Regions from separate parts of the Providencia hangzhouensis genome, predicted to be linked through region 2. Evidence: predicted binding sites of a transcription regulator. Region 2 holds the regulator's gene; each other region holds the start of a gene.
What was found. Region 2 encodes PhoB, which activates phosphate uptake and scavenging genes when phosphate is short. Its sites were predicted from a motif close to CTGTCATAAAACTGNCNNAT; they were not measured.
Positions count from the first base shown of each region.

Region 1: a site for PhoB is predicted at 1,897-1,916, ahead of pstS (phosphate ABC transporter substrate-binding protein PstS). Genes of this name have one in related genera too.
Region 3: a site for PhoB is predicted at 1,844-1,863, ahead of acuI (acrylyl-CoA reductase (NADPH)). Genes of this name have one in related genera too.

Region 1 covers NZ_CP135052.1:230,087-234,378, reverse strand. The annotation lists gene pstC (phosphate ABC transporter permease PstC) at 1-622, opposite strand, end outside; gene pstS (phosphate ABC transporter substrate-binding protein PstS) at 753-1,796, opposite strand; gene envZ (two-component system sensor histidine kinase EnvZ) at 2,207-3,538, opposite strand; gene ompR (osmolarity response regulator transcription factor OmpR) at 3,535-4,254, opposite strand.
Region 2 covers NZ_CP135052.1:795,288-799,579, reverse strand. The annotation lists gene phoR (phosphate regulon sensor histidine kinase PhoR) at 1-1,177, opposite strand, end outside; gene phoB (phosphate regulon transcriptional regulator PhoB) at 1,201-1,890, opposite strand; gene sbcD (exonuclease subunit SbcD) at 2,141-3,355, shown strand; gene PZ638_RS03375 (AAA family ATPase) at 3,357-4,292, shown strand, end outside.
Region 3 covers NZ_CP135052.1:3,738,696-3,742,987, forward strand. The annotation lists gene mreC (rod shape-determining protein MreC) at 1-319, opposite strand, end outside; gene PZ638_RS17075 (rod shape-determining protein) at 404-1,447, opposite strand; gene acuI (acrylyl-CoA reductase (NADPH)) at 2,051-3,031, shown strand; gene aroQ (type II 3-dehydroquinate dehydratase) at 3,267-3,731, shown strand; gene accB (acetyl-CoA carboxylase biotin carboxyl carrier protein) at 3,750-4,220, shown strand; gene accC (acetyl-CoA carboxylase biotin carboxylase subunit) at 4,233-4,292, shown strand, end outside.

The sequences.
Region 1 (4,292 bases), 570 kb from region 2:
CAATGCCGTAAGCTGACTCTTTCATCATCACAGGCGTTTGTTCAAATACATCGCGCATCACTGACGCAATGTAGGGAATAATCATAATCGCGAGGATAATCCCCGCTGCTAAAATACCTATCCCGAATGCAGGCCCTGAAAATAATTCACCGACAATCGGCACACTCGACATCACATTACCAACTGGCTCTTGGAAATATTCTGCAAACAGAGGAGCAAAGACAAATAACCCCCACATCCCATAAACGATACTTGGGATAGCAGCAAGAAGTTCAATCGCGATACCAAGAGGACGTTTTAACCAATTGGGTGCCAGTTCTGTTAGGAACAGTGCTATACCAAAACTAACAGGAACGGCGATAATCAGAGCAATTAACGATGTAACGATAGTGCCGTAAATAGGCACAAGAGCACCGAATTCTTCAGCCGGTGCATCCCATTCTTTGGTCCACAAAAACGAAAACCCAAACTTTTGCATACTTGGCCAAGATGCAAAAATAAGGGAAATAATAATGCCTCCGAGCATTAACAAAGTGATGAGCGCGGCAATCTTTACCAGTGCACTAAAAATCACATCACCTGATTTGCTGGGAGCTCTAAATGCCGTTGTTTTCTCGGCCATGCGCTTTGTTCTCATTTCATTCCTGCTCTTTTCTACAGGATTGCGTTACAACGATGAGCGGGTAAGCCCTGTTCCTCAGCACTTACCCGCCATTTCCAACCCTAAGTGCACTTAGAAAACCTAAGTTCACCTAGAATAATGCTTTACCTTGGCTATCTTTAACTTCTGTTTTCCATGCTGCACGTACTGCGGTCACGACTTCTTGAGGTAAAATTGCGTAATCTAACGCTTCCGCTTGTTTACCACCTTTATCATAAGCCCAGTTGAAGAAGTCAAGAACCGCTTTGCCTTTTTCCGCATTCGCTTGCTGCTTGTGAACTAAGATAAATGTGGTTGAAGTAATCGGCCATGCATTCGCGCCATCACGGTTTGTTAAATCTTGTGCAAAAGATTTAGACCAGTCAACTTTCTTCGCTGCGGCACTGAAACTTTCACCCGTTGGTGAAACCGCCTCGCCATCAGCAGAGATTAATTTAGTATACGCAAGGTTGTTCTGTTTTGCGTATGCATATTCAACATAACCGATAGAACCTGGTAGACGCTGTACGAAAGCTGCAACGCCATCATTACCTTTACCACCTACGCTATTTTTCGGCCAGTTAACGGTAGAACCCGCGCCAACGTCTGATTTCCAGCTTGCACTGACTTTAGCAAGGTAGCTGGTGAATACGAACGTGGTACCAGAACCGTCAGAACGTCTAACAACTGCGATAGCTTGGTCTGGCAAACTAACATTTGGGTTCAATTTAGCGATTGCTGGGTCATTCCATTTGGTAATTTTACCTAAATAGATGTCGCCTAATGTGTTGCCATCTAAAGTCAGTTGCCCTGACTCAATTCCTTTTACATTAACAGCCAGTACCACACCACCGATAACAGTTGGGAACTGGAACAAGCCATCTTCTTTTAATTTTTCATCAGTTAATGGGGCATCAGATGCACCGAAATCAACTGTTTTTGCATTGATTTGTTTGACACCACCAGAAGAACCAATCCCCTGATAGTTTACTTTATTACCTGTTTCTTTCTGATAAGAATCTGCCCACTTCGCATAAACAGGAGCAGGAAAGGTCGCGCCAGCTCCGGTCAGGCTGGTAGCAGCAAAAGAAGACATTGCAGTCAGAGATAAAGTTGCTGCCATTACGCTTGCTAAGGTGGTACGCGTCATTTTCATAATCCCTCCGGGGATGTATAGAAACAATCAAGTATAAAATTGTTGGGTGTATGTCACGGTAGGAAAAATAGGACAATTTAGTTACGACAACATGTCGTTTTTATGACAGTTTTATGACAATTGCTGATTTTTTCACTGGCGAGAAAACAAAAACGAAGAAAAATACAATTTTACAACTTAAAATTCAATTAGTTATAAAAACAAAATTTCGAAACTAATATCAAAAAGAAAAATGACAGACTGTCATAAAAGCGAAAAATATTTTTATCCTGCAACTATAAAGTAATACTCAAAACAATTTGTGTTGCAGCTAGGCGGCAAGCGAGGATATCTCGGGGAGCATACACAAGTATGTGACCCGAGTAGCCGAACGCAGCCAACAACGCTGCCGCGCAAAGTGTGAAGAGTATTTAGTCTTCTTTCTCTTTAAGAGGAAGCAAAGCCCTAATAGCAAACCCGCCACGCTCACTTTTATGAATCTCAATGCTCCCTTCGTGAGCATCAACAATTCGACGAATAATCGCTAGCCCTAGCCCTGTGCCTTTGTTGCTACGAGCTTTTTCACCCTGTACAAATGGCTGGAACAGGCGATGAATGTCTTCTTCTTTGATACCTGCACCGTCATCTTCGACTTGGAACCAAACGGAGTCTTCCGTTTTTCCACTACTGACTTTGATCCAGCCATTACCATAGCGGTAAGCGTTAACAATCATATTGGTAATCGCGCGTTTAATTGCTAATGGGTTACCATTAACAATCATTGAGCCAGGCTCAAGTGCGGTTTCAATTTCACCGATGACATTACTTTCTGAGTTCACCGCTTCCATTAAAATAGCGTTAAGGTCACAGAATTCCATATCCATTTCTTGACCTGTTTTCAGATAAGACATGAATTGGCCGATGATCGCATCACATTCTTCAATATCTTTATTAATAGATTCAGCCAGATAGCTATCTTCTGGGCTCATCATTTCTGTCGCTAAACGAATACGGGTTAAGGGAGTTCTTAGGTCATGACTTACCCCTGCCATTAAGACAGTTCGGTCATTTTCTAAGGTTTTAATCCCTGCAGCCATGTGGTTAAAAGAACGAATAGCAGCTCTAACCTCAGTGGCGCCTTTTTCCTGCATTGGGGGTAAAATTACCCCTTTGCCGACTTCACCTGCGTGGTATTCCAATTCAAGCAACGGCTTGTTCTGGTAGCGTATATACAACCATACCCCTGCAAAAATGGTGAGAAAAATTGTTAATGTATAGCGAAAAACAAGGGAGAACTGATTTTGGCCGATTTCAGTCAGTGGAACTCGCACCCAAATATCAGGTGCGAGATAAGACGTTAGCCATAGAATGGGGTATTCTCGGCCTAATTCAAGGTGAACACTCGCCTTACCACCAATATATTCCGACATATGTTCACTTAGAAAATCATACTCTTTTGCCCAATTCAGTCCTTCTTCCATCGCCGCTGAATGTGCATAAAAGGTAATTCCTAATTCATTGTAGATTTTCTTACGCAACGCGGGAGATACCCGCACTGAGGTTCCATCTTGTAGAACCATTTTCTCTGTCATTAATGTTCTTACTTCGTATGCCAGTACCTTGTTGAATTGCTGTAAGCTAGGCATTACAACAAAATTCAACACGACCATATAACTGGTCACGAGACTCGCAAACAGTAAGGCTACAAATAAAAATAACGAGCGAGAAAATGTACTACGCCTTGAAAACCTCAGTCGCTTCATGCTTTACTTCCATCAGGAACAAACACATAGCCCAAGCCCCAAACCGTCTGGATATAACGAGGGTGTGCTGGGTCTTCTTCAACCATGCGGCGTAAACGTGAAATTTGAACATCGATTGAACGTTCCATCGCACTGTATTCACGACCTCGCGCTAAGCTCATTAACTTGTCACGAGATAACGGTTCCCTTGGGTAAGAAACCAACACTTTTAACACCGCGAATTCACCGCTGGTTAATGGCATATTCTCATCACCTTGGAACATTTCTCGTGTCCCAAGATTTAATTTAAATTTACCAAAAGTAATTATCGCATCATCTTGAGATGGCGCACCCGGTAATTCATTAGCTTGGCGACGTAAAACTGCACGAATACGAGCTAGCAATTCCCGTGGATTAAAAGGTTTTGGAATATAGTCGTCCGCACCGATTTCTAAGCCAACGATGCGATCAACTTCTTCGCCTTTCGCTGTTACCATAATAATAGGAATTGGGTTATTTTGACTACGTAAGCGACGGCAAATTGATAAGCCATCTTCACCCGGTAGCATTAGATCTAAGACGATCAGATGAATAGATTCTCTTGTCAGGATTCTGTCCATCTGTTCTGCGTTCGCGGCACTCCTTACCTGAAAACCCTGCTCAGTGAGGTAACGTTCCAGCAGTGCACGTAAACGCATATCATCATCGACGACAAGAACCTTATAACTTTCCTGCATTTTGTAGCCCTCAAGATGTGCATCTTTCAAATTATTTT
Region 2 (4,292 bases):
CTAACCCAAGGCCAGTACCTCCACCGCCTTGGCGGGAACGTGCTTTATCTACTCGATAAAAACGTTCGGTTAAACGAGGGATATGCTCTGCGGGTATCCCTTGCCCGTTATCTCTCACACTAAAACGCGCCCCTTGCCCGCTTCTCTGCCAATCAACCCAAATTTTGGTGCCTTCAGGCGTATGGCTGATCGCGTTATAGACTAAGTTCGCCACTGCACTACGTAATTGCTCTTCATTACCATGAACACGCAATTTTTCATCAACATGAAATTCAAATTGATGACGCCCTTGGCTTAAACTAAGCGCTTCTTGCTCAATCATTTTGAGAATGACAGGGATATTCACTTGCTCATCAAGGTTAATTTGAGGGGCAATTTCGATGCGTGATAGCTGCAAAAGCTGCTTAACTAAGTTATCCATGCGGTGCGTTTGCTCTTGCATAACATGCAGTGCTTTTTTATTGACCGCAGTCACGTTTTCTTGGTCATCCATAACCTCTAGGTAACCTTGAATGACAGTGAGGGGAGTCCGTAATTCATGGCTCACATTCGCAAAAAAGTCCCTACGCGCCTTTTCCAAACGACGTTTTTCTGTCACATCTCGCGCAACCATCAATAACTGCCCTTCGGTATATGGCAAGATACGAAACTCAACGATTTCACCACTATTGAGCTCGATAGTCAGCGCTTGGTCATAACGTTTGATGGTGAAGTAACGGCTAAAATCAGGATAACGTAGTAAATTAAAAATATGTTGACCATTATCTTCAGGCCAACGAAAGCCAAGCAAAGCCTGCGCATGGCGATTACACCAGAAGATATTCCCTTCGGTTGTCATCATTACCACTGCATCAGGTAGTGATTCTGCACCACTACGAAACCGTTTAATTAACTGGCCTAATTCACGGCGGCGTTTTCGATTACGTTGCTGCATCTGGTAGATACCATAAAAAATGGGTTCCCACCCACCTCGCCCTTCAGGGGGCAACATACTTTTATCTAGCCATAACCAGTAAGAAAGCTTGAGCAGGTTATACCCATGCCATATCAGTGCAGCAAGTAGCGATATCACTAATAGCCACGCTAGGTGGCCAATAAAAACCGATAAAATAAGGGCGGGTAAGATAAATAAAAACAGCCCCCAAATCAGCTGCTTAATCGATAAACGTTCAAGCACGCATGCCTCTCCCTTTGTGGGTTTTAATAACGGATAGAAAAACGATAACCTGTACCACGTACAGTTTGTACCATTTTATCATGACCTTCCGTCTCTAGTGCCTTTCTTAACCGCCGAATATGCACGTCAACGGTTCTATCCTCAACATACACATTGGCTCCCCAGACATAATTTAGTAGCTGTTCTCTACTATATACGCGTTCAGGGTGAGTCATGAAAAAATGTAGTAATTTATATTCAGTTGGCCCCATATCAATAGGGATGTCATTGCTGGTCACACGATGAGAGGTAGGGTCTAATGTTAACCCATTCATTTCAATAATATCTTCCGTCGCCATTGGTGAAATACGACGTAAAATTGCCTTTACCCGAGCAATTAATTCCTTCGGTGAAAATGGCTTGATAAGATAGTCATCCGCGCCAACTTCCAAACCTTTTACGCGGTCTTCTTCTTCTCCTCGTGCAGTTAACATCATGACAGGAACGTCACGTGTTGCGCTATCACGCTTCATATGTTTAATTACTTGGATACCGGAGCCCCCTGGGATCATCCAATCCAGTAGGACGAGGTCGGGTAGCGGGTCAACGAGTTGTGCAATCGCACTGTCATAATCATCAGCTTCAATAGGCTGAAAACCATTCTGTTCTAATACAAAACAAACCATTTCTCGGATGGGCGCTTCATCTTCAACAACTAGAATGCGTCTTGCCATGATTGTTCCTGTAAAATTAAGAAGACATTTAAAATGTGAAAGCATTATGCGTCACTTTTATGACAGAATTATGAATATCAATGGGTAAAACGCATATTAATCTTTATTTTAACGGTTAAATGTCATTTAAGTGAAATATTTCCGCAACATGGTAATAAAGTCACAAACACCCCTCACCCATTATATGGATCAGGTATACTCTCATTATCGAACGTTCATGCTCATTATTGATGATAGGAATTGATAACTCATGCGCATTATTCATACCTCAGACTGGCACCTTGGTCAGTATTTTTTTACCAAAAGCCGTGCGCCTGAGCACCAACATTTCTTAAATTGGCTAGTTGAGCAAGTAGAACTACACCATGTTGATGCCGTCATCGTTGCAGGTGATATATTTGATACAGGTTCACCACCGAGCTATGCACGTGAGCTGTACAACAAATTTATTGTCGACTTACAAAAAACAGGTTGCCAACTGGTTATTTTAAGCGGTAATCACGACTCTGTTTCTGTACTCAATGAGTCAAGTGCTCTACTTCGTTACTTGAATACACAAGTCATTACGTCTGGAAGTGAGCCGCATGTTATTACCTTAGTGAATAAACAAACACAACCTATCGGCTTAGTTTGTGCCATTCCTTTTTTACGTCCTCGGGATATTCAACTGAGTATCGCAGGGCAAGATATTGAAGAGAAACAACGCTCACTACAAAGCGCTATTCATGATCATTACCAAGCCAGCTACCAACTCGCACTAGAACAACGAGCCGCTTTAGGGTTGGATATCCCAATTATTGCAACTGGCCATTTAACCGTTGTCGGCGCAGCCTTAACTGACTCTGTGAGAGACATTTATATTGGTACGTTAGATGCGTTTCCTTCTGGGGCCTTTCCCCCTGCTGACTATATTGCCCTTGGCCATATTCATCGCCCCCAAGTGATTGGAGGACAAGAAAATATTCGCTACTGCGGTTCACCTATTGCATTAAGTTTTGACGAAACAGCGCAACAAAAAAGTGTCTGCCTTATTGAATTCACTGGAAGTGAATTAACTCAAATTACCCCCTTGAAAATCCCCATTATTCAGCCATTACAAAGCATTAAAGGATCCTTAAGCCAAATAGAACAGCAATTAGAGATATGGAAAGATTACCAAGGTGATAAACCGGTTTGGCTTGATATTGAAGTCGCTTCACAAGATTACCTCGCTGATATCCAACAACGTATTGAAGCGTTGACACAAGACCTCCCTGTCGAAATCGTGATACTACGCCGTGCACGCAAGCAAATACAGGGACAAAACCAAACCTTGGCCAATGAAACATTGAGTGAACTCACCGTAGAAGACGTTTTTTTACGTCGCCTTGCCCAAGAGTCATTAGAAGATCCTGAGCGTGAACAGCGCCTAGTGCAGTTATTTCAACAATCTTATGACGCATTACAAATGAGCAAGGAAAGTTAATATGAAGATTTTAAGTTTACGTTTAAAAAATATTAACTCCCTTAGAGGTGAATGGAAAATTGATTTCACTGAAGAGCCATTTGCTAGCAATGGGCTATTTGCCATTACAGGTGCCACAGGTGCAGGAAAAACCACTTTATTGGATGCAATTTGCCTCGCGCTTTATCACCGAACACCGCGTTTAAAAACCATTTCTAACGCACAAAATGAACTGATGACTCGCCACACTGGGGAATGCCTTGCGGAGGTGGAGTTTGAGGTCAAAGGCAAAGCTTATCGTGCCTTTTGGAGCCAAAGACGAGCAGGAGGAAAACCTGACGGCAATTTACAACAGCCTAAGGCGGAACTTGCAACGGTTACTGATGGTAAAATATTGACCGTAAAAATCACAGAGATAAAGGAATTAGTAGCACAAATAACTGGGCTTGATTATGAGCGTTTTACTAAATCAATTTTACTCTCTCAAGGTGATTTTGCTGCGTTTTTAAATGCTTCAGAGAAAGAACGCGCTGATTTACTTGAAGAAATTACAGGCACTGAAATTTATAGCCAAATTTCAATTTATGTTTTTAATCAACACAAGCAAGCTAAAATTGACTTAGATTTGCTAAAAGCGAAAGCGCAAAGCATTAATTTACTCACTGAAGCAGAACATCAAGAGTTATTGGCACAACAAAACCATTTACTTGAACAAGAGACTCAAACCAAGCAACAGCGTGCTCGCCACCAACAAGGGGTTAATTGGTGGCAACAATATCACCAACTCACCCAGCGCATGCAATCACTTGATGATGAGCTTAAAAAAAACGAGCTTGAGTTCCAAGCTGCTCAGCCTCAGTTGAAACGGTTGGCGGACAGCGCTCCGGCAGAATCTCTTCGTCCGTTGTGGCAGGAAGTTGAACGCCTGCAACTACAACTCACTGAATACACGAATAAA
Region 3 (4,292 bases), 1.6 Mb from region 2:
ACTCCCTTAACCGCGCATTTTCCTGCTTAAGTTGTTCTAAAAGCAAGTTGTCCGCTTTTTTCAGTAATAGCTCTTGGCGTAAGGCTTTATTTTCGAATTGCAATTGTTCTCTTGAAGAGAAGCTTTCGGAGATATTATCTAGAAATTGACGTGGGCCATTGGCTAAAAAATAGAATGGGCTAACCGCCGTGTCTAAGTAGTTACGGACTTTATTGAAAGGCTCAAAGCGATGGTCAATCACCACCAGTACAAGTGCAATGATTACCGCAATAAAAATGCGTAGCTGTAGGGATGGACCTCGCCTAAAAATTGGCTTCATGTGTGGCTAAGTTTCACTAATGTCAGAGGAACAAAAAATAGTCAAAACAGTTGGGGACAGCCCCAACTGTTTCTAAAAGGCCATTTAGTCTTCGCTAAACAGGTCGCCACCGTGCATATCAATCATTTCTAACGCTTTACCGCCACCACGAGCGACACAAGTTAGAGGATCTTCAGCAACGATAACTGGGATACCAGTTTCTTCCATCAATAAGCGATCTAAATTACGAAGAAGCGCGCCACCACCGGTTAAGACCATACCGCGCTCTGAGATATCTGAGGCCAATTCAGGAGGACACTGTTCAAGTGCTAGCATGACTGCGCTGACAATTCCTGTAAGCGGTTCTTGCAATGCTTCTAAAATTTCATTGGAGTTCATCTTAAATCCGCGTGGCACACCTTCCGCAAGGTTACGGCCGCGAACTTCAATCTCGTAAACTTCATCTGTTGGGAATGCAGAGCCAATTCCATGCTTGATGCGTTCTGCTGTCGCTTCACCTATCAGTGAGCCATAGTTACGACGTACATAGTTAATGATGGACTCATCGAAACGGTCACCACCAATGCGTACAGATGAAGAGTAAACAACGCCATTTAACGAAATAACAGCGACTTCTGTAGTACCACCACCAATATCAACAACCATTGAGCCTGTTGCTTCTGATACAGGTAACCCGGCACCAATTGCTGCGGCCATAGGTTCTTCAATTAAGAAGACTTCCCGTGCGCCCGCACTTAACGCTGACTCACGAATGGCTTTACGTTCAACTTGTGTTGCACCAACAGGGACACAAACAAGGACTCGCGGACTTGGGCGTAAAAAACTGTTGCTATGAACTTGTTTGATGAAGTGTTGCAACATTTTTTCAGTCAGGAAAAAGTCGGCGATAACACCGTCTTTCATTGGCCTGATTGCCGAAATATTACCTGGTGTACGTCCCAGCATCTGCTTCGCTTCACCACCGACAGCAGCAACGCTTTTTGGCGATCCAGAGCGGTCTTGACGAATAGCAACTACAGAGGGTTCATTTAATTTTACGCCTTGTCCTTTGACATAAATAAGGGTATTGGCCGTACCCAAGTCAATAGACAAGTCATTAGAAAACATGCCACGAAATTTTTTAAACATAACGAAAGAGTTATCCTGCAAGCTGGGGACGAATTTAAACCCGTCTACTCTACCAACCACTTGAAGCGGTCTCAAGGCGTTAATGAGCTGCTTCTAAAATATGGTTAATTCATCTATTTTTCACGTACCGTACTGTACATGCTTCTTATCTAAACGAAGCAGATAAAAACCCCAAAAACAGATATTAATTGTATTATTTACCTACAGGATAAAATCACACAAAAAAACACCTATTCTTTGGCTGTTATATACTCCATCCTTTTCTTCCCAGTGTGACAAGCTATTATGGCAACAAGTTCAAATATTATTTAGTTCTTTTTATTATTGCTACACACTGGCTATTTCCAATACAAATTGGGTGAATTCGCTGAGTGTTCGCTCTATTATCTACCAGAAACGCGGCAAATTTATGTCAATATGCAAAATGAATCCGTCAAGATGCGATATTTTGCATGATAAAAGCCTATTTATGCCAGAAAAAAATAAATTTTTACAAATTAATTACAATATTAATAGCTTAAATACTGTTACTACGTCAATGAAATACACTCAAATTTTAGTCATTTTCAAAATACATATTTAATCATTATATAGGAGTGAAAGATGAAAGCTCTCGTCCTACAACAAACTGACGAAAAAATCGTCTCTGGCATTCAACCATTAACTACAGAAATGCTTCCAGCCGGAGATATTATAGTCGATATTTATTGGTCTACACTTAATTATAAAGATGCATTAGCTATTTGTGGAAAAGCGGGCGTTGTTCGCCAATACCCGATGGTACCCGGTATCGATTTTTCAGGTGTGATCCACCACAGTGAAGACCCTCGTTTCCAAGTTGGCCAACATGTACTACTGACTGGATGGGGGGTGGGTGAAACGCATTGGGGCGGGTTAGCCTCTCAAGCAAGAGTCCCCGCAAAGTATTTAACCCCTCTTCCAGAAAATTTGTCCTTAAAACAAGCGATGGTTATTGGCACCGCCGGCTTTACAGCAATGCTCTGTGTAAATGCCCTAGAAGAAGCTGGTGTAACTCCTGATAAAGGCGAAGTCATCGTAAGTGGTGCAAGCGGTGGTGTAGGTAGTACTGCCGTGCAATTACTCTCTTTATTAGGTTATGAGGTTGTCGCGATTTCAGGTCGTGAAGAAAACAGCAGCTACCTGCAAAGTTTAGGTGCCAAGAGAGTATTACCTCGTAGTGATTTCACTCATCCTGCTAAACCATTAGACAAACAGTTGTGGGCGGGTGCGATTGATACAGTAGGTGGTGAATTACTCGCTAATCTTCTTGCGCAAACACACTATAATGGGACTGTTGCCGCCTGCGGCTTAGCGGGTGGCTTCGACTTACCAACCAGTGTCATGCCATTTATTTTACGTAATGTCCGCCTACAAGGTGTAGATTCGGTTTACTACCCTGCCGCAAATCGCCCTAAAGTATGGCAACGACTCGCGGAACTTCTACCTCCGTCTTTCTATGAGCAAGTCAGCAATGAGATTAAATTAGAAGATTCTGTCGAATATGCAAAAAAACTCTTAAAAAATGAAGTGACTGGGCGTACGCTAGTCAACCTGCGAGGTTAGTCACCAATTTATTGCGGTACTTTCGCCTAAATAGGGATTACCGCACATTTTCTAAAATAAATTCGGGTATTTTCTCTGATAAGACCAGTATTTTGCTGCTATATGTCACGAAATAATTATAATGACGAACCTTGTCAGTAGAAAATCCATTTATTTTTATGATAAAAGATGACAAACGCTTAGCATCGCGTTATGTTGTCGGGCTATTGATAATATCGTCGGAGTTAGCAGCATAATGGCAGAAGATATTCACATTTTACTCTTGAATGGGCCAAACCTAAACCTGCTAGGTACACGGGAACCCGATAAATACGGCAACCAAACTCTTGCCGATATCGTATCCAAGCTGGAGTCAGAGGCTAGCCAGTTAGGGGTAAAATTGAGTCATTTTCAGTCAAACGCAGAATTTGAACTAATCGATAAAATTCATGCTGCACGTCATGATGTTGATTTTATTCTCATCAATCCGGCTGCATTCACACATACCAGTGTTGCACTACGTGATGCATTACTCGCGGTGAGTATCCCGTTTATCGAGATCCACTTGTCTAATGTGCACGCTAGGGAATCATTTCGCCAACATTCTTATTTCTCCGATAAAGCAATCGGTGTAATTTGTGGTCTAGGTGCTGATGGTTATAGTTTTGCTTTACAGGCAGCGGTTAACCGTCTGCGCCTAATTAATTCAATCCAAATATAAGAGTACGGAATCATATCCATGGATATTCGTAAAATTAAAAAGCTGATCGAGCTGGTCGAAGAGTCTGGCATTTCTGAACTGGAAATTTCTGAAGGTGAAGAGTCAGTACGTATCAGCCGCGTTTCACCTGCTTCCCAGGTTATGGCTGCACCTCAACAATATTACTCAGCACCGGTTGCACAACAACCTGCTTTGGCTAATGCGGTTGCACCATCTGAAGCTATGGTAGCGCCAGCTGCACCTGCTGCGGTTGCTGGTCACCAGGTTCGCTCACCAATGGTCGGTACTTTCTACCGCGCGCCAAGCCCAGAAGCGAAACCATTCGTTGAGATTGGTCAAACGGTCAGCGTTGGTGACCCACTTTGCATCGTTGAAGCGATGAAAATGATGAACCAAATCGAAGCAGATAAAGCAGGCGTTGTTAAAGCCATTCTGTTGCAAAACGGTGATGCAGTAGAATTTGACGAGCCATTAGTTGTCATCGAATAACGAGGCGTTTCCATGCTGGAAAAAATTGTTATTGCTAACCGCGGAGAAATCGCATTACGTATTTTGCGTGCC